2 linked regions of the Tistrella mobilis genome follow. The protein of the gene in region 1 binds, or shares a complex with, the protein of each later gene. Links are inferred from orthologs where the notes say so. Each region holds a gene or a part of one and is shown on either strand. Other genes may lie near its edges. The genes, in order: nusB and rpsJ.

What was found.
Region 2: the proteins of nusB (region 1) and rpsJ are in contact, whole or in part, in a solved structure (PDB 3D3B), measured with the Escherichia coli proteins. The link is inferred for Tistrella mobilis from one-to-one orthologs.

The regions. Positions count from the first base shown.
Region 1 is NZ_CP121017.1:2,433,528-2,448,728, reverse strand. Bases 1,094-3,941 are described here. They hold nusB (transcription antitermination factor NusB), read left to right. Parts: upstream 1,094-2,203; coding sequence 2,204-2,680; downstream 2,681-3,941. Other genes in these bases: P7L68_RS16900 (DUF4865 family protein), read left to right, coding at 3,900-3,941; thiL (thiamine-phosphate kinase), read left to right, coding at 2,677-3,717; P7L68_RS16915 (6,7-dimethyl-8-ribityllumazine synthase), read left to right, coding at 1,618-2,067; ribB (3,4-dihydroxy-2-butanone-4-phosphate synthase), read left to right, coding at 1,094-1,610. Also shown: P7L68_RS16925 (riboflavin synthase), read left to right, coding at 1-410; more of ribB, read left to right, coding at 459-1,093; more of P7L68_RS16900, read left to right, coding at 3,942-4,469; P7L68_RS16895 (hypothetical protein), read left to right, coding at 4,526-4,972; P7L68_RS16890 (outer membrane protein assembly factor BamE), read right to left, coding at 5,082-5,693; P7L68_RS16885 (ubiquinol-cytochrome C chaperone family protein), read left to right, coding at 5,865-6,470; P7L68_RS16880 (hypothetical protein), read left to right, coding at 6,590-7,207; rpmF (50S ribosomal protein L32), read left to right, coding at 7,321-7,506; phosphate acyltransferase PlsX, read left to right, coding at 7,587-8,645; P7L68_RS16865 (beta-ketoacyl-ACP synthase III), read left to right, coding at 8,642-9,619; P7L68_RS16860 (integration host factor subunit alpha), read left to right, coding at 9,779-10,123; P7L68_RS16845 (NAD(P)/FAD-dependent oxidoreductase), read left to right, coding at 11,521-12,645; P7L68_RS16840 (response regulator), read left to right, coding at 12,743-13,186; divalent cation tolerance protein CutA, read left to right, coding at 13,183-13,908; P7L68_RS16830 (HD domain-containing protein), read left to right, coding at 14,039-15,201. UniProt on the Escherichia coli protein: Part of the processive rRNA transcription and antitermination complex (rrnTAC). The complex forms an RNA-chaperone ring around the RNA exit tunnel of RNA polymerase (RNAP).
Region 2 is NZ_CP121017.1:643,471-657,955, reverse strand. What follows is about bases 9,398-12,242. They hold rpsJ (30S ribosomal protein S10), read right to left. Parts: upstream 11,052-12,242; coding sequence 10,743-11,051; downstream 9,398-10,742. Other genes in these bases: tuf (elongation factor Tu), read right to left, coding at 11,243-12,242; rplC (50S ribosomal protein L3), read right to left, coding at 10,018-10,728; rplD (50S ribosomal protein L4), read right to left, coding at 9,398-10,007. Also shown: P7L68_RS08805 (adenylate kinase), read right to left, coding at 1-176; preprotein translocase subunit SecY, read right to left, coding at 173-1,519; rplO (50S ribosomal protein L15), read right to left, coding at 1,749-2,231; rpmD (50S ribosomal protein L30), read right to left, coding at 2,288-2,482; rpsE (30S ribosomal protein S5), read right to left, coding at 2,488-3,051; rplR (50S ribosomal protein L18), read right to left, coding at 3,065-3,424; rplF (50S ribosomal protein L6), read right to left, coding at 3,439-3,972; rpsH (30S ribosomal protein S8), read right to left, coding at 3,984-4,382; rpsN (30S ribosomal protein S14), read right to left, coding at 4,399-4,704; rplE (50S ribosomal protein L5), read right to left, coding at 4,726-5,265; rplX (50S ribosomal protein L24), read right to left, coding at 5,283-5,603; rplN (50S ribosomal protein L14), read right to left, coding at 5,600-5,968; rpsQ (30S ribosomal protein S17), read right to left, coding at 6,001-6,237; rpmC (50S ribosomal protein L29), read right to left, coding at 6,242-6,445; rplP (50S ribosomal protein L16), read right to left, coding at 6,450-6,869; rpsC (30S ribosomal protein S3), read right to left, coding at 6,908-7,585; and 7 more genes. UniProt on the Escherichia coli protein: Involved in the binding of tRNA to the ribosomes. Part of the processive rRNA transcription and antitermination complex (rrnTAC). The complex forms an RNA-chaperone ring around the RNA exit tunnel of RNA polymerase (RNAP).

The sequences.
Region 1 (15,201 bases):
CGCTCTCCCGGACCACGCTCGGCAGCTGGGATGCCGGCCGGCGGATCAATCTTGAGCGGGCGGCGAAGGTCGGCGACGAGCTGGGCGGTCATGTCGTCCTCGGCCATGTCGACGGGCTGGGCCGCCTGGTATCGATCACGCCTGAAGGCGGCTCCCACCGCCTAGTGTTCGAGGCGCCGGCAGAGCTTGCCGGCTTCATTGCACCCAAGGGCTCGGTCACCATCGACGGCATTTCGCTGACGGTGAACGAGGTCGACGGCACCCGGTTTGGCGTCAACATCATCCCCCACACCTGGATCCACACCACGCTGTGCGACCGCAAGCCTGGCGATGCGATTAACCTTGAGATCGACGTGCTTGCGCGCTATGTGGCGCGGTTGAACGAGTGGCAGGCGGGCATCCGCGGCTGAGCAGCGGGAGGCCGTCCGATCGAAGGCGGCCCAGAGGAGAGGAAGACCATGACGGTGATCAAGGACGAGGGCGGCGCCGACGACGTCCGTGGCTATATCTCGAGCATCGAAGAGGTGATCGAGGACGCCCGCAACGGCCGCATGGTGGTGCTGGTCGATGACGAGGATCGCGAGAACGAAGGCGACCTGGTCATCCCGGCCGAAATGGTGACGCCCGAGGTGATCAACTTCATGGCCAAATATGGCCGCGGGTTGATCTGCCTGACCCTGACCGGCGAACGGGTCGAGGAATTGAACCTGCCGCTGATGACCCAGCGCAACGCCTCGCGCCATCACACCAACTTCACCCTCTCGATCGAGGCCCGGGATGGTGTGACCACCGGGATCTCGGCCGCCGACCGCGCCCATACCGTGCAGGTCGCGATCGATCCGGCCAAAGGCGCCCGCGACGTGGTGACTCCGGGCCACATCTTTCCGCTTCGTGCCCGTGACGGCGGCGTGCTGGTCCGTGCCGGGCACACCGAGGCGGCGGTGGACATCGCACGGCTGGCCGGCATGAACCCGTCGGGCGTGATCTGCGAGATCATGAACGACGACGGCACCATGGCCCGCATGCCCGATCTGGTGCCCTTCGCCCAGCTGCACGGGCTGAAGATCGGCACGATCGCCGATCTGATCGCCTATCGCCGGCGCACCGAGAAACTGGTCGAGCGTCTGACCGACGGCCTGTTCCGCAGCCATTTTGGCGGCGAGTGGCGGATGATCGTCTATGCCAGCAAGATCGACGGTTCCGAGCATATGGCGCTGGTGAAGGGCGATCTGGCGGCTGTCGGCGACCAGTCGGTGTTGGTGCGCATGCATGTGGTCAACGCCTTCGACGATCTTCTGGGCGACCGCAGCAGCGGCCGTGCCGGTGCGGTGCGCGCCGCCATGGAGCAGATCGACCGGGCCGGTCGCGGCGTACTGGTCCTGTTGCGCGAGCCGCGGCCCACGGGTCTTTCGGATCTGGCACGGGCCCGGCTTGAAAGCCCGCAGGCCGCATCGACCCTGCGCGACTACGGCACCGGCGCCCAGATCCTGCTGGACCTGGGCGTGCGCAACATGATCCTGCTGAGCAATTCGCGGCAGACGGTGGTGGGGCTGGACGGCTACGGCCTGCACATCACCGGGCATGCCCCGCTGATCATCGAGAAGGTCTGAGACACCCATGGCCACGGTCACCACTTCCGATCTGCGTATCCTGATCGTCGAGGCGCGCTTCTACGAGGACATCGCCGATGCGCTTGTCGATGGCGCCATGGGCGTGCTGGAAGCCGCCGGCGCCCAGGTCGAGCGCCTGGCCGTGCCGGGTGCCTTCGAGATTCCTGCGGCGATCCGCTTCGCGCTCGACAGCGGCCGTTATGACGGCTTCGTGGCGCTGGGCTGCGTGATCCGCGGCGACACCACCCATTACGATTACGTCTGCGGCGAAAGCGCCCGCGGGCTCAACCAGCTTGCGATCGATCGCAAGGCTTGCATCGGCTATGGCATCCTGACCGTCGAGAACCGCGAGCAGGCCTGGGCCCGCGCCCGCGCTGACCGGGCCAATAAGGGCGCCGACGTGGCCAACGCCTGCCTGCGCATGATCGAGATCAAGCGCCAGTTCCAGCAGGGCTGAAGGACCAGGAATCGCCATGACCGATAAGCCGCGTGACGCCGCCCCGGTGAAACCGGGTGCCAAGACGGATGCGAAACCCGCTGCTGCACGGGCGGGCAAGCGCAGCGGCGCCCCGCGCCCCGGCCGCGAGGCCGGCATGGCCCGCCGGACGGCGGCGCGCCTTGCTGCCGTCCAGGCGCTCTATCAGATCGACTTCAATGCCGCCCGGGCCGAGGCGGTCATTGCCGAATTCCTGAACCACCGCATCGGCAAGGTGATCGACGACGGGCTGGAGCTGGATGCCGACCGCGACCATTTCCGCGACATCGTGACCGGTGTCGCCGCGGCGCAGGCCGAGATCGACCCGATGCTGGAATCCTCGCTGGCCGAAGGCTGGCGACTGGAACGGGTGGAGCAGACTCTCCGGGCCATTCTGCGTGCGGGCGCCTATGAGCTGACCGCGCGCACCGACGTGCCGACGGCGGTGATCATCAACGAATACGTCAATGTCGCCCATGCCTTCTTCTCCGGCTCGGAGCCGGGTTTCGTGAACGGTATTCTGGACCGGCTGGCCGGGCATCTGCGCGCCGATCATCGTGGCGGCAAGCCGGCAGGCGGGGCTGCCCGCAAGTGACCGGGCAGGCGCCGGACGACGCCGCCACAGAGGTGCCGCTCGGAGAGTTCGGCGCCATCGAACGCTGGCTGCGTCCGCTGGCCCGGCCGCTGCCCGGCGCGATGGACCTGACCGATGATGCCGGCTGGCTCGCCCTGCCGCCAGGGCGCATCCTGGTTGCCGCCAAGGATGCGATGGTTGAAGGACGGCATTGGTTTCCGGGTGAGCCGCCCGAGATTGTGGCACGCAAGCTGCTGCGGGTGAACCTCTCGGATCTGGCGGCGATGGGTGCAACGCCGGTCGCCTATCTTCTGGCACTGGCGGTTCCGGGCGCCGATGCCGGGGCCTGGATCCGGCGCTTCACCCAGGGGCTTGCGGCCGATCAGGGGCGCTACGGCGTGGCGGTTCTGGGGGGCGATACTGTGGGCACCGATGGTCCCGCCATGGCCAGCCTGACGCTGCTCGGTCATGCCGCATCGCCATCGGCACTGCTCACCCGTGGCGGTGCCCGGCCGGGAGACGATGTCTGGGTTTCAGGTACCATCGGCGATGCGGCGCTCTCGGTCGAGGCGGGGTATGGCCGTTTCGACCCGGCAGCCATCGGCCTCACTGCCGGAGAAACCGCCGGGCTGGAGCTGCGCCGGCAGCTGCCGGAGCCGCGACTGGCGCTGGGGCGGATCCTGGTCGGGCTGGCCACGGCCTGTGCGGACGTCTCCGACGGTTTGCCAGCTGATCTCGGTCATATCGCCGAGACGTCCGGTGTCGATGCCGAACTCAGAATCGATCTGGTGCCCCGCTCGGCTGCGGCCGCCCGTGTCGTGGCAGCCCGTCCTGATCTTGCGCCGATCGTCTGGACGGGCGGCGACGATTATGAACTGGTCTTTACGGCACCATCTGCCGCGGCCCATGCGATCAAGGCACTGTCCGCACGCGAAGGCATTCATGTCAGCCGTGTCGGCCGGATTGTTCCGAGGGCCGGAGACAGGGGTCGGACGGTGCTGATCAACGCAGACGGGCGTATCATTGCGGCCGACAGGCCCGGACATGTGCATTTCTGACGCAGCTTGCATGGGCGTCATGCGTGAATGACCGTTCTCGCGACGGCAACGATGGCGTAACGTCCGCGGATACACCTTCGAAGCACGCAGGGCCGCGTGCGCCCGGAGATATCTGACCCGTCAATCGCGTGCATCTGCGCGACGGCGGGGGCCCATCGATCGCGGGGGGACGAACGCAGACGATGCTGGCGCTGCAATACACAGTCCGTCTGAAGGCCGACGTGGACGCGGATATGATCCGCCGCCGCGTGGCCGAACGCGGATCGCTCTACGACCATCACCCGGGACTGGTGATGAAGTCCTTCCTCCTGAATGAGGAGGATCAGGCCTACGCACCGTTCTATATCTGGCGCTCTGAAGAGGACTGGAAGCAGTTCGTCTTCGGGGACCTGTTTGCCAATCTCGCCCAGGCTTTTGGCCGGCCGCGGGTGCGGACGTGGTTCGTGCTCGGTTTCGGCCATGGCGCGTGCACCGATCAGCCGCGCTTTGCCGTGCGTGAAGTAGATGTCATCGCACCCGAGACGCCGCTTGAAGCCGTGCGCGAGCGCGAGGCGGCGTTGCAAGCGCAGATGCTGACCAAGCCTGGACTCTATGCCCATTCGATCGCCCTCGACGCGGATCGATGGGAACTTGTCCGCTACAGCCTGTGGTGTGACGAGGCCGCCTCGCGGAATGCGGCAGTGGGTGCGCAATCCGATTGCGTGAATACCTACGAAGTGCTGCACTTCTCAGAGCCGGGGGGTCGTGGCTGACCGGACGCCCGGCGCCATCGCGCCCCATCCGGACGGTACGCCAGATGAGAGTCCTGTTGATCTTCATCGTCTCTGTACTGCTCGTGGTTGCGGGCGGTGGTGGATGGTTGATTTACAGGGGGGACCCGTTCGGCATTTTTGATCGCCATCTGCGGGGATCGGCCACGACGCCGGTGCCGATATTTGTCGGCCTCACCGGTGTGGGCGTGCCCATGATCCGGCACGGTGTGGTCTATCGCTATCTCATGCTGGACCTGGTGCTCGAACTCGTACCCGGTGCGGACGAGGACGAAGTGTCGGCCGGCATCGAGCGCCTGCGCCCGGTACTGACCGGTGCCGCACAGCAGATTTCAACCACGGCAGATCGTCTTGGTCGTGAGCCGACCCTGGACGAGATCAAAATCGGCCTTGCCGATGCGGCCAATGACTGGTTCAGACGGGAGATCGTCGCAGACGTCCTGATCCAACGGACCAGCGACGTGGCGGCACAGAAGATCAATTGACGGCTGGCCAGGGAATTGCGGATCCGACGGGCAGGCGCCGGCTGGACATGAAGAAGGGGTCGAGCGATCGACCCCGTTCTTTTTGTCTGCAATGCGCTGTAGGGGCGCGTCAGCGCGGCCGGCCCATACCCGAAGGGTTGCCCGGGTTGGTGGCCGATGGGTCCGAATTGAACCGACCGATATTGCCGATGAACTGCTCCAGCACGGTCAACTCGTTGCCGGAGGTCGGCGTGATCCGGTCGACATAGCTCACCTGGCGTGCGTCATCCAGGCCGAAGCGCAGCACATCGGCCAGCCGGCCATCCGTGCCGAAACGCAGGCCCAGGACGTCCTGTTCCGTAACATCGGCCGAATAGAAGGCGACGGTACTGGTCCGACGCTGGATGTAGTACCAGGTATCGGTTTCAAACGTGCCCGTCGTGGCCGGCGCACCCAGAATGGCGCGGACATCCTCGCGGGTCTGAACGCCGGGCTGCAGCTGGGCGATCTCGTCCTTCGACGGCATGAAGCCGTGGGTGCGGATCACCGGCTGGCAGGCGCCGAGGGCGAGGCCGGCAAGAACCACCGCGACCATGGGCGCGGTGCGGGTGACGGACGGGAAAATGGGGCGGCGCCGGGGCGCTGACCGGATCATCTTGGCGATGTCACCGTTGACGCTGTGGGGCGTCGCCTCCATAACCACCTGCACGAACCGGCATCTGCGCAGCAGGACGCCTGTCATCGGGCGTCGGAGAGTGCAGGGTATCGGAAAGTACAGGGCGGCGGGGATGCGACGGCCCGTCTGCTGGCGGGCGGCCCAAGATTGCATCCAGCGATGCGGGGTGTCAATCGGACGGGCGGCCGGTCAGGTGCAACCGGCCAGCAGATGGTCGAAAGAGGAGGTCCAGGCCCGATGTTTCTCGACAGGTTGTTCGGTCGCACGGGGTCGCGTGCTGCAGCCGAAGCGCTTTATGATACGGCGGTGGCCCAGGCGCGGTCGGTCACCTTTTATCGTGACTTCGGTGTGCCGGATACGGTGGACGGCCGGTTCGACATGCTGGTGCTGCATGTCTTCATGATCCTGCATCGTCTGAAGCGCGAGGGGGAGGCCGGCCGGCGGACCGGGCAGGCTCTGTTCGACCGCATGTTCGATGACATGGACCGGTCGCTGCGCGAGATGGGCGTCGGCGATCTGAGTGTCGGCAAGCATGTCAAGCGCATGGGCGAAGCCTTCTATGGCCGGGTCAAAAGCTATGATGCCGCCGTCGATGCGTCGTCGGCGGATGGTGGCGTGGAGCTTGCGGATGCCATTGCCCGCAATGTGTTCGGTGTGGATGGCGAAGGCGCCGCGCGGCCGTCCGATGCGGTGCTCGGCGCGCTGGCGTCTTACGTGCTTGCCAGTATCCGGGCGCTGGATGGTGAGCCGGCCGCGGATCTTCTGGACGGCCGCGCCGTCTATGCGGCACTGCCCGCACTGTCTGTCGAGCCTGACGATGCGTCCGGCGCCGGAGGGGATTGATCCCTGCACATGACCCAACACATTGCCGGGGCTGGCGAAACCCCGGCCAATGGAGTAGGGTGCGCCGCCACAGGCCCGGCTGGGCCCGGCACTTCGTGTTCCAAGGACGACCGACGCTCATGACCGGCACCGATACCACCAGCGCTCCGACCCCCGAATTCTCGCGCATCATCGAGATCGAGGCGATCGAGCCTGGGGAGCCGCGTACCTTTTCCTATACGGCAACGCCTGCTGAGTGCGCCGCACTTGCCCGACGTCTCGGCCAGGAGCAGATCCTGTCCCTGGAGGCCGGTGTCACGGTGACACGGATCCGCGGCGGTGCCCATCTGGTGTTCGATCTCTCGGGACGGTTGATTCAGACCTGCGTCGTTACCAATCTAAGGTTTGAAGCCTCGGTGTCCGAAACCATCGACGTGGATGCGCTTGCCGAACCGGAATACGGCCGGCGGCTGGCAACCCTCGATGCGGCGGAGCCCGAGGACGACCAGGAACCGCCTGAACAGCTGATCGACGGCAGGGTGGATGTCGGCGAACTTGCGACGGAGTATTTTTCTCTCGCGATCGACCCCTATCCGCGGAGCCCTGAGGCGCCAGCGGAGCCGGTCGAGCGTGAAGTCTTCATGCTCAGGGGGGGCAGCGCCCCTGAGGGAAAGGGCCGCGAACATCCCTTCGCGAAGCTTGCGGCCTTGAAGCAGCGCATGGATACGGACACGCCCGAAGGGGGTGACGCATCCTGACCGGCATGACACCGGATATGAGATCCGGGAGAAGCCTTGCCATCGAGCCGGTTTTTCGCTAACTAAGCGCGCTATTCGGCTCGTGACCGTTACCATCCCGAAAGGCGAAGACTATGGCCGTCCCTAAGAAAAAGGTCTCCAAGTCGCGGCGCGACATGCGTCGTGCCCATCACGCTCTGACCGCGACCAACGCGCAGGAGTGCCCGAACTGCGGTGAGCTGAAGCTCTCGCACCATGTCTGCGGCTCGTGCGGCTTCTATGACGGCCGTGACGTCGCGACCGAGGCGGCGGCCGGTTGATCCGGCCTGCCGGCTCCAGGTGATCGGAGGAAGACGTCGGGCCTGCCTGGCCCGACGAAGGGCGCGGAGGTGAGGTGGCCTTGTCCGGTGAAGTTACCATCGCACTCGATGCGATGGGCGGCGATCAGGCTCCCAAGATGGTGGTCAAGGGTGCCGCCATCGCACTCAAGCGACATCCGGGCCTCCGGTTCCTGATGGTCGGTGACGAGCCGCGGCTGCGGGCGCTGATGAAGCGACGCAAAAAGCTGCTCGCCGCGACCGAATTCCTGCACACCGACGAAGTGGTTCCGGGCACCATGCGCCCCTCGGTCGCGCTCAGGCAGGGGCGCAAGTCGAGCATGGGCCTGGCCCTTCGGGCGGTGCGGGAAAACCGTGCCAGCGCTGCCGTCTCGGCCGGGAATACCGGTGCGCTGATGGCGATGGCGCGGATGATGCTCGGCATGCTCCCGGGCATCGATCGTCCGGCGATCGCGGCAACCATGCCGACATTGCGTGGCGAGAGCGTCGTGCTCGATCTCGGCGCGAATACCGAATGTGACGTGAGCAACCTCATCCAGTTTGCCGTGATGGGGGAGCTGTTTGCGCGCATCGTGCTGGGGTATCAGAACCCCTCGGTGGGCCTGCTCAACGTCGGTGAGGAAGAGGTCAAGGGTCTGGAGACCGTTCGAGAGGCGGCGGCGAGGCTTAAGGCAGCCGAGAGCATCCGCTTCCATGGCTTCGTCGAAGGTGACGATATCGCCAAGGGTACGGTCGACGTCGTCGTGACCGACGGATTTACCGGCAATATCGCGTTGAAGACGGCCGAGGGCACGGCAAAGCTCTACAGCCATTATCTCCGCTCCGCTTTCGGCCGCTCGTTGCTGGCCCGGATCGGGTATCTCTTTGCGCGGTCGAGTCTGAAGGCGATCCAGAAACAGACCGATCCGCGTCACCACAACGGCGCTATGTTCCTGGGCCTGGGCGGTATCGCGGTCAAGAGCCATGGCGGTACCGATGCCCTCGGTTTTGCCAATGCCATCGGTGTCGCCTATGACCTGGTGGCTCATGGTTTCAACGAACGTATCATCGGCGAATTCAAACGGATCGCGGTGGACCGGATCGACGGTGCGCCCGACCAGCAGAAGGCGGCAACGGCATGACGGTATTGCGCGCACGCGTGCTCGGCGTCGGCGGCTACCTGCCCGCCCGGGTGTTGACCAATGACGACCTGTCGAAAATGGTCGACACCTCCGACGAGTGGATCCGGGAGCGGACGGGCATCCGCGAGCGTCGCATCGCGGCGCCGGAGGAGCTGACCTCGACCCTGGGCCTGCATGCGGCGCGCGCAGCACTCGCCAATGCCGGCATCGGCGCCGATGAAGTTGACCTGATCGTGGTCGCGACCTCGACGCCGGACGAGACCTTTCCGGCGACCGCGACCAAGATCCAGGCCGGACTGGGCATCACCCGCGGGGCCGCTTTCGATGTCCAGGCCGTCTGCGCGGGTTTCATCTTCGCGCTGTCGACCGCCGACAACTTCCTGAAGGCCGGCCAGTTCCGTACCGCGCTGGTGATCGGTGCCGAGACCTTCTCGCGCATCCTGGACTGGAACGACCGCGGGACCTGCGTGCTGTTCGGCGACGGCGCAGGCGCAGTGGTGCTCCAGGCCGCGGAAGGCGAGGGCACGAGCGATGACCGCGGTGTGCTTTCCACTCATCTCTTCTCCGACGGCCGGCATCATGACGCACTCTATGTCGATGGCGGCGTGTCATCGACCCAGAGCGCCGGTCATCTGCGGATGGAAGGCAAGGAAGTCTTCCGTCATGCCGTCGTCAAGCTGGCCGACAGCGTCAACGAGGCACTGGAGGCAAACGGGCTGACGGCCGAGGCGATCGACTGGCTGGTGCCGCATCAGGCAAACGCCCGGATCATCATCGGTACCGCCCGGAAGATGGGCCTGCCGATGGAGAAGGTGGTGATGACCGTGGATCGCCACGGCAACACCTCTGCAGCCTCAATCCCGCTGGCGCTGAGCGAGGCGGTCGCAGACGGTCGTATTCTGCCTGGTCAGGTGGTGCTGGTCGAAGCGATCGGCGGCGGCTTGGCCTGGGGTTCGGCTCTGATCCGCTGGTGATGTCCCGGCGCATCCGCCGGTGGCAAACCTTTCACGCCTTTTCCGAAACGACGTAACTGCGTGTCGCAAGGCCTTGAAGCGCATGGCGTTTGACATTCTCGTCCGCCATGGCGCATAAACAGGGTGAAGCTGCGCGCGCAAGTATTTGAGGACAAGACTATGGCACGCACCGTCACTCGCGCGGATCTGGCCGAGGCGGTCTATCAGGAAGTCGGTCTGTCGCGGCATGAATCGGCCCAGCTGGTGGAGGCGGTGTTGTCCGTCGTCTCCGACAGCCTGGTCGAGGGCGACACCGTGAAGATTTCGTCCTTCGGCACCTTCGCGGTGCGCCAGAAGGGCGAGCGCGTGGGCCGCAATCCGAAGACCGGCGAGGAAGTGCCGATCCTTCCGCGGAAGGTGCTGGTGTTCCGTGCCTCGAATGTGCTCAAGGACCGGATCGGCAAGAGCCTGGCTGATGTCGCTGATCTGGACCTCGAGACAGAGGATGACGAGGCCGAAGCCTGAGCAAGGGCGATGCGGCCGGTGAGATGGAGGCGTTGACGAAATGACCGACACCACCGCCCATGATGGCGACCGGCGGCGCGGCGGCGGTAAGGCGCCCGGCGCATATCGCACCATCAGCGAGGTGGCGGAAGAGATCGACGTCCCCGCCCACGTCCTCCGTTTCTGGGAAGGCAAGTTTCCGCAGGTCAAGCCGTTGAAGCGGGCAGGCGGGCGCCGGTACTACCGGCCTGATGACGTCGTCCTGCTGCGCCGGATCCGTGATCTGCTCTACGCCGAAGGCTACACCATCAAGGGTGTGCAGAAGCTGCTTCGCGAAGGTGGTGCCAAGGCTGTTGCCGAACGGGTGGAAGCCGGCGCCGCCGGGGCGGCAGCGCAAGATCCCGATCTGCTCGACGCCCTGGCGCGTCAGGTTGAGGACGATGCCTTCGACGACGGCCAGGATGCCGATGATGACGTCGTCGAGGAAGACGAGGTCGATGCCGGCGGCGAGGACGATCTGGCTGACGAAGACGTGGCCTCCCCGGCTGCAGACGAGGAGGCGCTGGCCGGGGATCGCGCGCCATCCCAGGCGGAGGCAGAGGCCGTTGCAGCGGCCGAACGTGCGGAAAGCCGCCTCAGGGATCTGCTTTCGGCTGATGAACAGCGTCGTCTGGTCTTGCGCGAGGCGCTCGACCTGCTGAAGCAGGCGCGGGCGATCCTCGACGGATCCGATGCTCAGAGTGGCGACGCCGGCGACGGTGGTGACGAACTGACACCGGATGAGAGCTTCGCGCAGGACGTCTTCGTCGTCGAGCTTGCCGATGGCGAAGACGGTGTCGGTCGGGCAGCGGTAGCCGGAGATGCGGCGAACGAGGTTGATCTCGCAGGTGAAGAGCCGGCTGAAACTGCCGGTGCCGACGAGATTTCTGCCGGCGAGGCAGAGAAGACGACGCGGCAGGGGCAGGGCTGAACGGCCTTGATACAAATCCTGCTTCAGAAGGGTTGCGCGGGCCGATCCGGTTGGCTATAGTCCGCGCACTTCGCAAGGGGGAGGATGACGGAAACGGCATCGCGATCCCATGAAGAACGGTCGGAGCGTGGCGCAGCCTGGTTAGCGCACTAGTCTGGGGGACTAGGGGTCGGAGGTTCGAATCCTCTCGCTCCGACCAATTCTTCTCTTCGCGGCATCATCCCCGGATGCCGTAGCAGCAGCGAAGTCTGCAGCTTTCACGGCCGTACCATCCGTCGGATGGTACGGCCGTTCTCGTTTCCGCTGGTGGCAGCTCCGACTGGACCGGCCTGCATCGCCGCGTATTTTGAGCCCATCCGCACCCCGGCATTGTCGGCGGGGCGGTCGCTCTGCTTGAATGCCGTGCCGCGGACTGGCCCGCGAGGACGGCGGAGAAGAGGAGCGACGAGTGGCACAACCGGATCTGGATGCCGTGGTGGTGGGCGCAGGTGTCGTGGGGCTGGCCGTTGCCGAACGGCTTGCACGGGCAGGGCGTGCCGTGACGGTGCTGGAAGCTGGTCCGCGTTTCGGCGAAGGTTCCAGCAGCCGCAACTCCGAAGTCGTTCATGCCGGCCTGTACTATCCCGCGGGCAGCCTGAAGGCCGAATGCTGCGTCGAAGGCCGGGAGCGGCTGTCGTCATTTGCCGCTGAAACCGGAATCGGCTATCGGCGACTGGGCAAGTTGATCGTGGCTGCCACCGCCGAGGAGGCGCCGCGGCTTGAGGCCATCCTGGCGCGCGCCCACGCCAACGGTGCAACCGAGGTGGAGCCGATATCGGCGGTTCGGGCGCGAAAAATGGAACCGGCGCTTGCCGTTCATGCCGCCTTGTGGTCTCCGGCCTCCGCCATTATCGACAGCCATGAACTGATGGCGGTGCTGCTGGCCCGGCTGGAAGCGCAGGGCGGCATGCTTGTCACCCATACGCCGGTGGTGGCCGGCCGGGCGGATGCGCAGGGCATCACCATTGCGACCGGCGGCGCCGAGCCTGCGGAATTCACCTGTGAAATTCTGGTGAACGCTGCCGGTCTCGGCGCGGCGGCCCTGGCCCGCGCGATCGAAGGGCCGGGTATTCCCGCAGACCTGGTGGTTCCGGCGCGGTTTGCAAAAGGCAACTACTTCCGCCTTGATGGCGCCCGTGCACCTTTCAGCCATTTGATCTATCCCGTCCCGGAGGCGGGCGGGCTGGGCGTACACCTGACCCTCGATCTGGCGGGGCAGGCGCGGTTCGGCCCCGACGTCGAATGGGTGGATGATCCTGTGGCTCTGGCCGTCGATCCGGCGCGGGCGGACGGGTTTGCGCGCGCGATCCGCCATTGGTGGCCGGGCATGCCGGATGTCGCGCTGGTGCCGGACTATGCTGGCATCCGGCCCAAGATCGTCGGTCCGGGGGAGCCTGATGCGGATTTCCGCATCGACGGACCGGAGCGCCATGGCGTTGCCGGGCTGGTTCATCTGCTGGGAATCGAGAGCCCCGGGTTGACCTCTGCGTTGCCCCTCGCCGAACGGGTGGTCGCCCGGCTGGGCTTGAGGTGATGCGGCCTACGGCGGTCTTCCCTGTCCGGTCGACATCTGTTCTCCGGGGCGACGATCGGGTGCGGGCGATGATCGCCGAAAACAGTGGAGGCGGAGCATGGGTGAACTTCGGCATGTACTGCTCGTGGAGGACGAGCCCGATCTGCGCGAACTCGTTCGCCTGGCACTGTCGGCTGTCGGCCGGATGGAGGTTACGATCTGTGCCGACGGGCAGACGGCTCTCGAAACCTTCAATGCAGGCTGTCACGATCTCGTGCTTCTGGATGTGATGATGCCGGGAATGGATGGTCCGGAAACCCTTCGGCGGTTGCGGTTGTTGCCGGGGGGCGCGGCCGTGCCGGCAGTTTTTCTGACGGCGCGCACACGGACCGATCTGGATGGCGTCGACGGCGTTGCAGCGGCTGCCGTCATTGCAAAACCGTTCGATCCCTTGACTCTGGCCGCAGAACTGCAGGCAATTTATCAGGCTCTGCCACGCCGTGATAACCCGGGCGGGCCGCCGTCCGAACCGATCCCTACCGAACGGAGAAGCTGGTCGTGACCGACAGTCCCGAAACCGATGCCCCCGATGATGGTCGGGGCAGCAGGGCCGGTGGCGCCACGGATATTATCGCTGCTCTGACTGAGGAGTTCCGGCAGGGCCTGCCCGCGCGCATCGCGCGGATCCGTGAAGGCATCGCCGCCTGGCATGACCGGGGTGAAGCCACGGGTCTTGATGACGCCGAGAGGGCGGCGCATTCCCTGGCCGGCGCGGCGGGTAGTTTTGGCTTCCCCTGGGTTGGCGAAGCTGCGAGGCAGCTGGAACGGCTTCTGGAAGGTGCACAGGCGGGCGCACCGGGGGCTGCGGAGGTCAATCATGCGCTCTCGGTGCTTGCCCTGGCTGTCGATGGTGTGGCACCGCTCGACGCTCCCGAGCGGCCTCTGGTCGAGGAGGCCTGCGTTGCCGCACGCCCCATGGTGGCCTATGTCACCTGCGGAAGCCGCGAGGAAGCGCTGACGATCGGCCGGACGCTGGTCGAGGAACGTCTGGCCGCCTGCTGCAATCTGATCGCCGGCATGACCGCGATCTATCGCTGGGAGGGGAGCATCGAAACCGGCGAGGAAGTGGTGTTGATCGCGAAGACGACTGCCGATCGGCTTGAACTTCTGACCACCCGGGTGAACGCCCTGCACAGCTATGATCTGCCGTGTATATCTGCCTGGCCGATCGAGGGCGGGTCGGCAGGCTTTCTGGCCTGGATCGCGCGGGAATGCCATAGTTGAGCAGGAATGCGGGGGCCGAACGGCAGGTGCGTTGCGGGGTACTGGACCCGCCGGCATTGCGGGTGCTAGATCAATTATCCGGCCGCGCGGGGCTCCCCGACCCGCGGCGAGGCACGCGAGCGGAGCAGGCATGACCGGACGGCAGATCACTATCTGGGACTTCGGTGTAGAGACGGCGGAGCCGCCCCATGCGCCCGCAATGGCCGAAGCTTTCGAGGATCTGGCCGACTGGGCGCCTGTTTCCTGGCCTGAAGAGGCGAGAGCGGCGGGCGATCTGTTTCCCGAGGCGCCGCGGTTCCGGTTCCGGCTGGACGATGGGGCCATCGCTCAGGCCTTTCCGCAGGCCCTGCATCGCGAGCTGATCGCCAGTCCCGGCTTCCAACGGCTTCGCGACATCTCCTTTCTGGGGGTCATCGACCGGCTGTTTCATCCGAACGGCAAGCCCTCTTTCGTCAGACACAACCGCTACCATCATTCGCTGGGGGTGGCTCTGCTGGCGATCAGCTATTGCCGGCTGGCCGGGGTTCAACCCCGGGACCGCGACCTTCTGATTGCCGCCGCGCTGCTGCATGATGTCGGTCATGGGCCGCTGTCGCATACGCTGGAGCCGGTCTTTGCCGACCGGTTCGGCATCGATCATCACGCCGCGACCGCAGCGGTGATCCGGGGAGAGGTGCCCGTCGGCCGCGATGTTCGCGCCGCGCTCGACCGGCACGGAGTTGACCCTGACGAGGTTGTGGCGCTGATTGCCCGGCGGTCGAACCGGCCACATGCGCATCTGTTCTCCGGACCGATCAATATCGACACCATCGACGGCATTTGCCGGGCCAACACCTATCTGCACCGGGCGCCGGTCGATGCTCATCCGCTGATTTCAGTTCTGGCACTGGCCCGGGTCGACCGGGCGGGTGTGCGCCGCCTTGACGGCTTCTGGCGGCTGAAGGAACAGATCTATGACAGCTTCATTTATGGCGATGTCTGCCGCTCCGCGGACGCGCTGGTGCAGCGCCATGTCGATCAGACCATCGACCGCTACCGCGCCGAAGACTTCTTCCTGACCGAGCGGGCGCTGCTTGGTCGCGCCCGCGATCTCCAGGCGCTGATCTCGATCCTTGTGGGGCATATCCATGCCGATTTCCGCGCCGTCCGTGCTGCCGCTGCGGGTCGAAGGCGCACTGCCGCCGAGCCGGCGATGCCGGTGGAGATGGTGATGGGGCGCGAGCGGCGCTTCACGATCGAGCCCGACGTGGTGCTGGATTCGCCCGAAGCCTATGCCCGCCGCTACCGTGAGGT
Region 2 (14,485 bases), 1.8 Mb from region 1 along the record:
ACCAGCTGGCCGGCATCCATGATCGCCTTGACGCGGTTGCCGAGCGCACTGCCCGACTTCACTTCGGCGCGGAGCATGTCGCCGGTGGACAGCTGCACGATGCCGTAGGCGTCGACCAGACGCTGCGACTGGGTGCCCTTGCCGGCACCGGGAGGTCCGAGGAGGATCAGGATCACGACCGCCGTCCTTTGAGTCGGGCCTTCTTGATCAGCCCTTCATACTGGTGTGCCAGCAGGTGGGACTGGATCTGGGCCACGGTGTCGATGGTGACGTTGACCACGATCAGCAGGCTGGTGCCGCCGAAATAGAACGGGACCGAGTACTCACTGATCAGAATTTCGGGGAGCGCGCAGACCGCTGCGATATAGGCCGCACCGATCACGGTCAGACGGGTGAGGACGTGATCGAGGTAATCTGCGGTGTTCTTGCCCGGCCGGATGCCCGGAATGAAGCCGCCATGCTTGCGCAGGTTGTCGGCCGTTTCTTCCGGGTTGAAGACGATGGCGGTGTAGAAGAAGCAGAAGAACAGGATCGCGCCGACATAGAGCGCCAGATAGAGCGGCTGGCCATGGGCCAGATTGGCCGTGAGCCAGGTCAGCCATTCCGGGCCGCCGCCGGTGGCGTTGAAGCTGGCGATGGTGGTCGGCAGCAGCAGGATCGAGCTGGCGAAGATCGGCGGAATCACGCCGGCGGTGTTGAGCTTCAGCGGCAGATGCGAGCTCTCGCCGCCATAGATCCGGTTGCCGACCTGGCGCTTCGGGTACTGCACCACGATCCGCCGCTGGGCCCGCTCCATGAACACGATGAAGGTGATCACGGCGATGGCCATGATCAGCAGCATCAGGATGAAGCCGGTCGACAGCGCACCGGTCCGGCCCAGCTCCAGCATCCGGGCCAGTGCGCCCGGCAGCTCGGCGACGATGCCGGTGAAGATGATCAGCGAGATGCCGTTGCCGACGCCACGGGCGGTGATCTGCTCGCCCAGCCACATCAGGAACATCGTGCCGCCGACCAGGGTGATCACGGTCGCCGCACGGAAATAGGCGCCGGGGTCGGCCACGGCGGACATGCCGCCGGCCTGAAGCCCCTCAAGGCCGACCGAGATGCCGTAGGCCTGCACGATCGCCAGGGCCACCGTGCCGTAGCGGGTGTACTGGTTCAGCAGCTTGCGCCCGCTCTCGCCCTCCTTCTTCAAGGCCGCGAAGCTCGGCAGAACCGCGGTCAGCAGCTGCACGATGATCGAGGCCGAGATGTAGGGCATCACGGTGAGCGCGAAGATGGTCATGCGACCGAGCGCGCCGCCGGCGAAGACGTTGAACATGCCGAGAATGCCGCCGGCGTTCTGATTGAACACCTCGGCCAGCACGGCGGGATTGATCCCCGGTACCGGGATGTAAGTGCCCAGGCGATAGACCAGCAGCGCGCCCAGGGTGAACCAGAGCCGCTTCTTCAGTTCCGTGGCCTTGCCGAAGGCCGCGAAATTCAGGCTGCCCGCAAGTTGGTCGGCGGAGGACGCCATCGCGGATGCGCTCCCGGCTTGAAGATGGGGATCAGGAATGTCGCGGTCGGGGTCGTCCCCCGCACGCGGACACACAGGTCGTCGAGTGGTCCGTCACGTCGTCCGGGCCGCTTGCATTCCAGGGCCGCGGATGCCGCGGTCCGGGAATGCGAGCGCGGGCAACCATCCCCCGGTCAGGACCGGCGGACGGTCACCCGTCAAGCCTGCTCGACGCAAGCCCCGGCCTGGATCAGGCCTGGGCCTCGTCGGCCGCCGGCGCCGCCGGCAGCTCGACCTTGCCGCCGGCCTTCTCCACCGCCGCCACAGCCGCCTCGGAGGCGCCGGTGACGTGGATGGTGACGGCCGAGGTGATCTCACCCTTGGCGAGGAGACGCACGCCGTCGCGGACGCGACGCACGAGACCCGCCTCGATCAGGGCCGCTTCGGTGATCTCGGTGCCGAGCTTGCCGGCATCGATCGCCTTCTGGATGCGACCCAGATTGACATGGACGAAATCGTTACGGAAGGGCGCATTCGTGAAACCACGACGCGGAAGGCGACGATGCAGCGGCATCTGACCGCCCTCGAAGCCCTTGATCGCCACGCCGCTGCGCGCCTTCGCACCCTTGTGGCCCTTGCCGGCAGTCTTGCCGGTGCCGGAGCCGGGGCCGCGACCGATGCGCTTGCGGTCCTTGGTCGCGCCGGGATTGTCCCTGAGCTCGTTGAGCTTCATGACACGGCTGTTCCTTGAAATCGTGTGTCTGGGGAAGGAGGCCCGGGGTCATCCCCTCAGGCCACCTCCTCCACCACCACGAGATGGGCCACCTTGGCGATCATGCCGCGCACCGAGGGGGTATCCTCGAGCACCCGGCTGCGATGCCGCTTGTTGAGGCCCAGACCGATCAGCGTCTGGCGCTGGTAGTCGGGACGACCGATCGGGCTGCCGATCTGGGTCACCTTCACCTGCTTCTTCGCCTCGGACATGGATCTCACTCCTTGCCCGCGGCAGCAGCGGCGGCCTGGCCGTCGCGGCGCCCGATGATGTCGCTGACCTTGCGGCCGCGGCGGCGGGCAACCTCACGCGGCGACTGAACGGCCTTCAGGCCGTCGAACGTCGCCTTGATGAGATTGTAGGGGTTCGAGGTGCCGTGGCTCTTCGCCACGACGTCCGCGACACCCAGGCTCTCCAGCACCGCGCGCATCGGGCCGCCGGCGATGATGCCGGTGCCCGGAGGGGCAGCGCGCATCAGGATCCGGCCGGCACCGAAATGCCCGTCGATGTCGTGGTGGAGCGTGCGGCCCTCGCGAAGCGGAACGCGGATCATGCCGCGCTTCGCCTTCTCGGTGGCCTTGCGGATTGCCTCGGGGACCTCGCGGGCCTTGCCCTGGCCGAAACCGACCCGGCCACGACCGTCACCGACAACCACCAGCGCGGCAAAGCCGAACCGGCGACCGCCCTTCACCACCTTCGCGACGCGATTGATGGTGACGAGCTTGTCGATGAACTCGCCATCTTCCTCGCGAGGCTTGCGCTCGTTTTCCGTGCGTGCCATGCGTTCGGCCCCCTCAGAACGACAGCCCGCCCTCGCGGGCGGCGTCGGCCAGCGCCTTCACGCGGCCATGATAGATGTAGCCACCGCGATCGAACACCACCTCGGTCACGCCGCTTGCCGCAGCGCGCGAGGCGATCAGCTTGCCGACCGCCTTGGCGGCTTCGATGCCTGCACCATTCTTCAGCTGGCCCTTGAGCTCGCCGTCGAGGGTGGAGGCCGAAGCCAGGGTCACGCCCTGCACATCGTCGATGATCTGGGCGTAGATGTTCAGATTGGAGCGGTAGACGCTCAGCCGCGGACGGCCGTGCGACTTCTTGCGCAGCTGCGTACGCACACGCCGCTTGCGCCGCTCGAAGAGCGAATTCGCGTTCATGCCCCTGCGGCTCCTTACTTCTTCTTGCCTTCCTTGCGGACGATGACCTCGCCCTCGTACTTGACGCCCTTGCCCTTATAGGGTTCAGGCGACCGGAAGGACCGGATCTCGGCGGCAATCTGACCGACGCGCTGCTTGTCGATGCCAGAGATGGCAAGCGCGGTCGGCTTCTCAGCCTTAATCTCGATGTCCGCCGGAACGGCGTACTTGATGTCGTGGCTGTAGCCGAGCTGCAGGGTCAGCAGCTTGCCGTCAACAGCGGCGCGGTAACCGACGCCGTTGATGTCGAGCTTCACGGTGAAGCCTTCCGACACACCCTTCACCATATTGGCGACGAGCGTGCGGGACAGGCCCCACATGGCGCGGCCGCGGCGTTCGTCGTTGGCCGGCGCGACGACGACCTTGCCGTCTTCGAGCGCGACGTTCACGTCCGACGGCAGGGTCCGCTCGAGCGCGCCGAGCTTGCCCTTCACGCGGACCGTGTTGCCGTCGACGGCCACCTCGACGCCCTGGGGCACCGCAACCGGATTCTTACCGATACGCGACATGGGACGTCTCCTCAGAACACCTTGCAGAGAACCTCACCGCCGACATTGGCGGTGCGGGCCTCCGCGTCGGACATGACGCCACGGGGGGTCGAGAGGATCTGGATGCCGAGGCCGTTATAGTGCTTCGGCAGCGCCTTGATCGACGAATAGACGCGGCGACCGGGGCGGGAAACGCGGCCGATTTCGCGGATGGCGGGCTCGCCGTCCACATACTTCAGCGCGATCTCGAACACCGGCTTGCCTTCAGACGACTCGCTGCGCTCGTAGCCACGGATGTAGCCCTCGCGGGTCAGCACGTCGAGCACCCAACCGCGCAGCTTCGAGGCGGGGCACAGAGTCGTCGACTTGCGCGCCAGCTGAGCGTTGCGGATACGGGTGATCATATCGCCGAGGGGATCGGTCATGGACATATCCGGTCCTCCTCTCTTACCAGCTCGACTTCGTCATGCCGGGGATCTGCCCCTGCGACGCCAGGTCGCGGAGCGCCACACGGCACAGCTTCAGCTTGCGGTACACCGCACGGGGGCGGCCGGTCAGCTCGCACCGGTTCCGGATGCGGGTCTTCGAGCCGTTGCGCGGGAGGGCGGCGAGCTTCAGGGTCGCCGCGAAACGCTCCTCGGGCGACAGCTCACGATCGTCAACCACCGCCTTCAGGGCAGCGCGCTTGTTCGCAAAACGCGCCACCAGCTGCTCGCGGTGCTTGTTCTTCTGGACGGCACTGGTCTTGGCCATAATCGCCTCGCTTGCCGTTGCTCAGTTCACGAAGGGCATCTTGAAGGCGGCAAGAAGCGCCTTCGCCTCGGCATCCGTCTTGGCCGTCGTCGCGAAGACGATGTCCATGCCCCGGACGGTATCGACCTTGTCGTACTCGATCTCGGGGAAGACGATCTGCTCTTTGAGGCCCATGGCATAGTTGCCACGCCCGTCGAACGACTTGCCGTTCAGCCCGCGGAAGTCGCGGACACGCGGCAGAGCGATGGTGACGAGACGATCCAGGAACTCGTACATCCGGTCGCGGCGCAGCGTCACCTTGACGCCGATCGCCATGCCCTCGCGCAGCTTGAAGCCGGCGATCGACTTCGAGGCGCGGGTCACGACGGGCTTCTGGCCGGTGATCTTGGCCAGATCGGTCACGACGCCGTTGATCTTCTTCTGATCACCGACCGCCTCGCCGACGCCCACATTCAGGACGATCTTTTCGAGACGGGGGATCTCCATGACGTTCGCATAGCTGAACTGCTCGCGCAGCTGCGGGCGAACCTCGTTAACGTAGTACTCGTACAAGCGTGCCATTTTGGGCTGCTCCGCCGTCAACGATCGATCTGCTCGCCGGACCGCTTGGCGACGCGCACCTTACGGCCATCTTCGAGCGTGGTAAAACCGACGCGGGTCGGCTTGCCGTCCTTGGGGTCGGCGATCGCGACGTTCGACAGGTGCAGCGACGCTTCCTTCTCCACGATACCGCCGGGATTGCCCGGCTTGGGAGCGGTGTGCCGCTTGACGAGGTTTACGCCCTGAACGACGACGCGGTTCTCCTTGGGGAGAACCTGCGCAACCGTCCCGGCCTTGCCCTTGTCACGCCCGGTCAAAACGACGACGTTGTCGCCTTTCTTGATCTTGGCTGCCATCAGAGGACCTCGGGGGCCAGAGAGATGATCTTCATGAACTTCTTGCCGCGGAGCTCGCGGGTGACCGGCCCGAAGATACGGGTACCGATCGGCTCGCCATGCTTGTTGATCAGCACGGCGGCATTGCGGTCGAAACGGATGGCAGTGCCGTCCGGACGACGCAGCTCCTTGGCGGTACGAACGACCACCGCACGGTGGACGTCGCCCTTCTTCACCTTACCACGCGGAATCGCCTCCTTCACGGAGACGACGATCACGTCGCCGACACGCGCGACGCGGCGACGCGAACCGCCGAGAACGCGGATGCACATCACACGCCGGGCGCCGCTGTTGTCCGCCACTTCCAGATTGGTTTCGGTCTGGATCACGGGACCGTTCCTTAATCAGCAGGGGCCGGGCTTCATTCGCCGTCAGCGACGACCGTCCAGCGCTTGCGCTTGGAGATCGGAGCCGATTCAATGATGCGGACGATGTCGCCGGCCTTGAACCGGTTGTCCTCATCATGCGCGGCATACTTCTTGCTGCGGCGAATGAACTTCTTGTAGATCGGGTGCTGGAAGCGACGTTCGACCTTGACGATGATCGTCTTGTCGCCCTTGTCGCTCACCACGACGCCCTGAAGGATACGCTTGGGCATCTGATCACTCCTTCGCCGCGGCGCCGGCCGACTGGCCGATCACGGTCTTGATCCGGGCGATGTCGCGCCGCACCTCGCGCACACGCGCGGTGTTTTCGAGCTGGCCGCCGGCCTGCTGGAAGCGCAGGTTGAACTGCTCCTTCTTCAGCTGGAGCAGCATGGTGTTCAGCTCGGTCGCCGACTTCGCGCGCAGTTCTTCAGCCTTCATGGCTTCAGCCCTCCACACCGATGCGCTGGATCACGCGGGTGCGGATCGGCAGCTTGGCGGCGCCACGCTCGAAGGCCTCGCGGGCCACATCGGCGGGGACACCATCCAGTTCGAACATCACGCGACCGGGCTTCACGCGGGCCATCCAGAATTCCGGAGAGCCCTTGCCCTTACCCATGCGCACTTCGGCCGGCTTCTTCGAAACCGGCACGTCCGGGAAGATACGCACCCACACGCGGCCGACACGGCGGATGTGGCGGGTGATCGCGCGACGGGTCGCCTCGATCTGCCGCGCCGTCAACCGGCCGGGTTCCATCGCCTTCAGGCCGTAGGCGCCGAAATTCAGCGCCGTACCACCCTTGGCATCACCGTGGATGCGGCCCTTATGCGCCTTGCGATATTTCGTCCGCTTCGGACTCAGCATAAGTTCCAGCCTTTCTCACTAAGCTGATCGCCGCCGGATCAGCGCGAAGCCCGCGTCTCACGACGCTCGGCTTCCGCTGCCAGCGGATCGCGGCTCAGCACTTCGCCCTTGAACACCCAGACCTTGACACCGCAGGTGCCATAGGTGGTAAAGGCGGTCGCCTGGCCATAGTCGATGTCGGCGCGCAGCGTATGCAGCGGCACGCGACCTTCACGGTACCATTCCGTACGGGCGATTTCGGCGCCGCCCAGACGGCCGCTGCAGGTGATGCGGATGCCTTCGGCACCCAGGCGCATCGCCGACTGCACGGCACGCTTCATCGCCCGACGGAACGCCACGCGGCGCTCCAGCTGCTGGGCGATGTTCTCGGCCACCAGGGTGGCGTCGAGTTCGGGCTTGCGGACCTCGGCGATGTTCAGATGAACCTCGCCCTTGACCAGCTTGCCGACATCAGCCTTCAGCTTGTCGATGTCGGCGCCCTTCTTGCCGATGATCACGCCGGGACGCGCGCTGTTCAGCGTGATGCGCACCTTCTGCGCAGCACGCTCGATCACGATGCCCGACACGCCGGCGTTCTTCAGGCGGCCCTTCAGGTACTTGCGCAGGCGCAGGTCTTCCTGAAGCAGGTCGCCGTAATTGTCATCCGCGTACCAGCGGCTGTCCCAGGTACGGATGATCCCGAGCCGGAGCCCGATGGGATTGACCTTATGACCCATTAGTCCTGCTCCTCACGCTCGCGGACCACCACGGTCAGCTGGCTGAAAGGCTTCTCCACGCGACCAACACGGCCACGGGCGCGGGCGCTGAACCGCTTCATGACCAGCGCCTTGCCGACAAAGGCCTCGGCCACGAACAGACGGTCGACGTCCAGCTCGTGGTTGTTTTCCGCATTGGCGATCGCCGACTGCAGGGTCTTCTTCACGTCGTTCGAGATCCGGCGGCGCGAGAAGGTCAGCGCAGCCAGCGCCGACTCGACGCTCCGACCACGGATCAGCTCGGCGACGGTGTTAAGCTTGCGCGGGCTCACGCGCAGCATCGTCGAAACCGCGCGCGCCTCGTTTTCGGCAACCCGCCGCTCGGCACTAGGCTTGCCCATGGTTATTTCCTCTTGGCCTTCTTGTCCGCGGCGTGGCCGTAGAACGTGCGGGTGGGCGCGAACTCGCCGAACTTATGCCCGACCATGTCCTCGGAGACAAGCACGGGCAGGAACTTGTGCCCGTTATAGACCCCAAAGGTCAAGCCCACAAACTGGGGCAGGATGGTCGAACGACGCGACCAGGTGCGAATCACCTCCTTGCGGCCGGAGGTGTGCAGCGCGTCGGCCTTCTTCAGCAGGTACCCGTCGACAAACGGGCCTTTCCAAACCGAACGGGGCACGGTGTCCTCCTTCAGACCTTAGGGCTTGCGGCGACGGACGATAAACTTGTCCGTAGCCTTGTTATTGCGGGTGCGCTTGCCCTTGGTCGGCTTGCCCCACGGAGTAACCGGATGACGACCGCCCGAGGTGCGGCCTTCACCGCCGCCATGCGGGTGATCGACCGGGTTCATCGCCACACCACGGACGACCGGGCGACGGCCCATCCACCGCGAACGGCCGGCCTTGCCCAGGCTGACGTTCTGGTGGTCGGGGTTCGACACCGCACCGATGGTGGCCATGCATTCGGCGCGCACCATACGCTGCTCGCCGGAGGCCATGCGCAGCATGACGTAGTTGCCGTCCTTGCCGACCACCTGAACATAGGTGCCGGCCGACCGCGCGATCTGACCACCCTTGCCGGGCTTCAGCTCGACATTGTGGACGATCGTGCCGACCGGGATGGCCGACAGCGGCATGGCATTGCCGGGCCGCACGTCGACCTTCGCACCGGCGACGACCTTGTCGCCGGCCTTCAGGCGCTGCGGGGCCAGGATATAGGCCTGCTCGCCGTCGGTGTACTCGATCAGCGCGATGAACGCGGTGCGGTTCGGATCGTACTCAAGGCGCACGACCGAGGCTTCCACGTCCCACTTGCGGCGCTTGAAGTCGACCAGACGATAGCGGCGCTTGTGACCGCCGCCCACCTGGAACGCGGTCACGCGGCCCAGGTTGTTGCGGCCACCCGACTTGGTCAGGCCTTCGGTCAGGGACTTGACCGGCTTGCCCTTCCAGAGCTCCGAGCGATCGACCAGAACCAGCTGACGCCGGCCGGGCGAAGTCGGCTTGTATGCCTTCAAAGCCATCGGTTCAGATCCCCGCCGTCAGATCGATCTGCTGGCCTTCGGCCAGGGTCACGATCGCCTTCTTGAAGTCCGAGCGACGCCCGGGGCGGCCACGGAAGCGCTTGGTCTTGCCGGCCTGCACCAGGGTGTTCACCGCCTTGACCTTCACGCCGAAGAGCTTCTCGACGGCCTGTTTGATCTCGGGCTTGGTCGCGTCCAGCGTCACCTTGAAGGTGACCTGGTCATTCTCCGAACCCATCGTCGACTTTTCGGTGACGACCGGGCTCAGGATGATGTCGTACATCCGCTCCGGGTTCATTTCAGCCGCGCCTCCAGGCTCTCGACCGCGGCGCGCGACAGCACCAGGGTGTCGCGGCGCAGGATGTCGTAAACATTGGCGCCCTGGCTCGGCAGAACGTCGATGCCGATCAGGTTGCGGGCGGCGAGGCGGAAGCCCTGGTCGACCTCGGTGCCGCCGATGAACAGCGTCGAGCGGCCGAGACCGGCCTTCTCGAGACGGGCCACCAGCGCCTTGGTCTTGGCGTCGTCGGCCTTCAGATCGTCGACCACCACCAGCTTGCCGCCCTGAGCCTTGACCGACAGCGCGGTCTTCAGCGCCAGGCGACGCACCTTCTTGGGCAGATCATGGGCATGGCTGCGGACCACGGGACCGTGGACCGTGGCACCGCCGCGGAAGATGTTCGCCCGCTTGGCGCCGTGCCGCGCGCGGCCCGTGCCCTTCTGGCGGTAGATCTTCGCGGTCGAACCGGCGATCTCGGAGATCGTCTTCACCTTGTGCGTACCGGCGCGCCGCTTGGCGAGCTGGTAGCGCACCATCCGGTGCAGGATGTCGACGCGGGCCGGGAGACCGAACACCTCGTCAGCCAGCGCGATCGTGCCGGCATCCTCGTTGTCGAGGGTAATGACCTTCACATCCATCGCTCGGCCCTCAGCCTTCCGTGGTCTCGGCGGCCGCCACGGCCACCTGCGCCTTGAGGCCGGCCGGGAACGGCACGCTCTCTGGCAGCGCCTTCTTCACGGCGTCGCGCACAAGAACGTACGAACCGGCGGCACCCGGGATGGCGCCCTCGACGAGCAGCAGGCCACGGTCGGCATCGACCACGGTCACGCGCAGGTTCTGCACGGTCACGCGGCGGGCACCCATGTGGCCAGCCATCTTCTTGCCCTTGAAGGTACGGCCCGGATCCTGACGGTTACCGGTCGAACCATGCGAGCGGTGCGAGACCGACACGCCGTGGGTGGCACGAAGACCGCCGAAGTTGTGGCGCTTCATGGCGCCGGCGAAACCCTTACCGATCGAGGTGCCGACGACGTCGACGAACTGGCCGACGACGAAGTGGTTGGCACCGATCTCGGCTCCGATCTCAGGCAGCGCATCGGCGGTCACGCGGAACTCCGCGAGCTTCGCCTTGGGCTCCACCTTCGCCTTGGCGAAGTGGCCGCGCTGGGCCTTCGACACGTTCTTCACCTTGGCCGCGCCGTAGCCGACCTGAACCGCGGTGTAACCGTCGGTCTCGTCGGTGCGGTGGGCGACGACCTGCACATTGTCGACCTTCAGCACGGTCACGGGGATGTGAATACCGGCCGAATCGAAAATGCGGGTCATCCCGAGCTTGCGGGTGATGACTCCAGTACGCATCTGGCGTTACCCCCTCAGAGCTTGATCTCGACGTCGACGCCGGCCGCGAGGTCGAGCTTCATCAGCGCGTCGACGGTCTGCGGGGTGGGCTCGACAATGTCGAGGAGGCGCTTGTGCGTCCGGATCTCGAACTGTTCGCGCGACTTCTTGTCGATGTGCGGCGAACGGAGCACCGTGAAGCGCTCGATCTCGGTCGGCAGCGGGATCGGGCCCCGCACGCTGGCGCCGGTCCGCTTGGCGGTGTTCACGATCTCGCGGGTCGACTGATCGAGCACGCGATGATCGAACGCCTTCAGGCGGATGCGAATGTTCTGGCCTTCCATCATGGGCTTCTACCTTGGCCTCGGCGGTGCGACCTGCCGGATGAGTCCGGGGTGCCGCAGCGCCGCGCGTCCTTGCATGAGACCGGCCCGCCGGGCGGACCGGCCGGGCGCTCGTGGCGTCAGGAAACCAGGCGGCGGATGCGCCCTGCGGGATCAACCCGCCCGGCGCATCCGCTGCCGTCGTCCGTCGATCAGGCCATCACCTTGGCGACGACGCCGGCGCCGACGGTACGGCCGCCTTCGCGGATCGCGAAGCGCAGGCCTTCGTCCATGGCGATCGGCGAGATCAGCTCGACGGTGACCGACACGTTGTCACCCGGCATGACCATCTCCGTGCCTTCCGGCAGGGTGATGACACCGGTCACGTCCGTGGTCCGGAAGTAGAACTGCGGACGATAGTTGGTGAAGAAGGGGGTGTGACGGCCGCCCTCTTCCTTGGTCAGGATATACGCCTCGGCGGCGAACTTGGTGTGCGGGGTGATGGTGCCCGGCTTCGCCAGCACCTGACCACGCTCCACGTCCTCGCGCTTCGTGCCGCGCAGCAGCACGCCGACATTGTCACCGGCCTCGCCCTGATCCAGCAGCTTGCGGAACATCTCGACGCCGGTCACCGTGGTCTTCGTGGTGTCGCGCAGACCCACGATCGCCACTTCCTCGCCGACCTTGATCACGCCGCGCTCGATACGCCCGGTCACAACCGTGCCGCGGCCCGAGATCGAGAACACGTCTTCGATCGGCATCAGGAACGGCTGGTCCTTCGGACGATCCGGGGTCGGGATGTACTCGTCAACCGCACGCATCAGCTCAAGGATCCGCTCGGCGCCGATCGACGGGTTCGTGCCCTCGATCGCAGCCAGAGCCGAGCCCTTGATCACCGGAATGTCGTCGCCCGGGAAGTCGTAGCTGGCGAGCAGCTCCCGCACTTCCATCTCGACGAGCTCCAGCAGCTCCTCGTCGTCGACCATGTCGACCTTGTTCATGAACACGACAAGCGCCGGAACGCCGACCTGACGCGCAAGCAGGATATGCTCGCGGGTCTGCGGCATCGGACCGTCCGCCGCCGACACGACCAGGATCGCGCCGTCCATCTGCGCCGCACCCGTGATCATGTTCTTCACGTAGTCGGCATGGCCGGGGCAATCAACATGCGCATAGTGACGGGCTTCCGTCTGGTACTCGACATGCGCCGTGTTGATGGTGATGCCGCGCTCCTTCTCTTCAGGAGCCTTGTCGATCGAGTCGTACGACGTATAGGTCGCTCCGCCCGTCTCGGCCAGAACCTTCGTGATCGCAGCCGTCAGCGTCGTCTTGCCATGGTCCACGTGACCGATCGTGCCGATGTTCACGTGCGGCTTGCTGCGCTCGAACTTTTCCTTACCCATGGCTCTCGCCTCCGTCTTTCCAAACGTTTTTCAAACCGGTCATCGATCCGCGGATCAGCCCGCGTACTTCGCCTTGACCTCATCCGCCAGATGCTGCGGAACCGGCTCGTAATGGTCGAACTGCATCGTGTACTGGGCGCGGCCCTGGGACATCGAGCGCAGCTGGTTGACGTAGCCGAACATGCTGGCCAGCGGCACCATGGCGTTGACGACGCGGGCATTGCCGCGGCTGTCCATGCTGCTCACCTGACCACGGCGGCTGTTCAGGTCGCCGATGATGTCGCCCATGTACTCGTCCGGGGTGACGACCTCGACCTTCATGATCGGCTCGAGGAGCACCGGGCGGCTCTTGCCCATGGCCTCGCGGAACGCAGCACGCGACGCGATTTCGAAGGCGAGCACCGAGCTGTCGACGTCATGATAGGCGCCGTCGATCAGTTCGGCCTTGAGGTTGACCACCGGGAAGCCGGCGATCACGCCGTTGCCCAGGCAGGACTCGATGCCCTTCTGGACGCCGGGGACGTATTCGCGCGGAACCGAGCCGCCGACGACCTTGTTCTCGAACACGAAGCCGTCCTCGCCCTCGAAGGGCTCGAACTTCAGCTTCACGCGCGCGAACTGGCCCGAACCGCCGGTCTGCTTCTTGTGGGTGTAATCGACCTCGACCGGCTGACCGAAGCGCTCGCGATAGGCCACCTGCGGCTGACCGACATTCGCCTCGACCTTGAATTCGCGGCGCATGCGATCGACGATGATCTCGAGATGGAGCTCGCCCATGCCCTTGATCACGGTCTGGCCGCTTTCCTCGTCGGTCGACACGCGGAAGGACGGATCCTCCTGCGCCAGACGCGACAGGGCGAGGCCCATCTTCTCCTGGTCGCTCTTGGTCTTCGGCTCGACCGCGACCTCGATCACCGGCTCCGGGAACTCCATGCGCTCCAGGATGATCTTGGCATCCGAGGCGCAGAGGGTGTCACCGGTGGTGGTGCCCTTCATGCCGCAGAGCGCCACGATATCGCCAGCGCGGGCTTCCTTGACGTCCTCACGGCTGTTCGCGTGCATCTGCAGCATGCGGCCGACGCGCTCGCGATCACCCTTGACGGTGTTGAGCACGTAGGAGCCGCTCTCGATGACACCCGAATAGACGCGGATGTAGGTCAGCGAGCCGACGAAGGGGTCCGACATGATCTTGAACGCCAGCGCCGAGAAGGGCGCCTCGTCCTTGCTCTCGCGGACCAGCGTGGTCTCCGGGTCATCCACGGCGGTGCCGTGAACGGCCGGCACGTCGACCGGCGAGGGCAGGAAGTCGATCACGGCGTCGAGCAGGGGCTGCACGCCCTTGTTCTTGAACGCCGAACCGTTGATCACGGGAACGAACTGACGCGCCAGCGTGCCCTTGCGGATGCAGCGCTTCAGGGTGGCGACGTCCGGCTCGTTGCCTTCGAGATAGGCTTCCATCACCTCGTCGTCGGCCTCGACGGCCGTCTCGACCAGCTTCTGGCGATACTCTTCGGCGCGGTCGGCGAGATCGGCCGGAATGTCGCGCTCTTCGAACTCGGCGCCGAGGCTTTCGTCCTTCCAGACGACCGCCTTCATCTTCACCAGGTCGACGATGCCGACATATTCCGACTCGGAGCCGATCGGCAGGCTCAGAACCAGCGGGTTGGCGCCCAGCCGGTCGACCATCATGTCGACGCAGCGGTAGAAGTTGGCGCCCATGCGGTCCATCTTGTTGACGAAGCAGATGCGCGGCACGCGGTACTTGTCCGCCTGGCGCCACACCGTCTCCGACTGGGGCTCGACGCCCGCGACACTGTCGAACACCGCGACCGCGCCGTCGAGAACACGGAGCGAACGCTCCACCTCGATGGTGAAGTCGACGTGGCCCGGGGTGTCGATGATGTTGATGCGGTGGTTGTTCCAGAAGCAGGTCGTCGCGGCCGACGTGATGGTGATGCCGCGCTCCTGCTCCTGCTCCATCCAGTCCATCGTGGCCGCACCCTCGTGCACCTCACCGATCTTGTGGGACCGGCCGGTGTAATAGAGGATGCG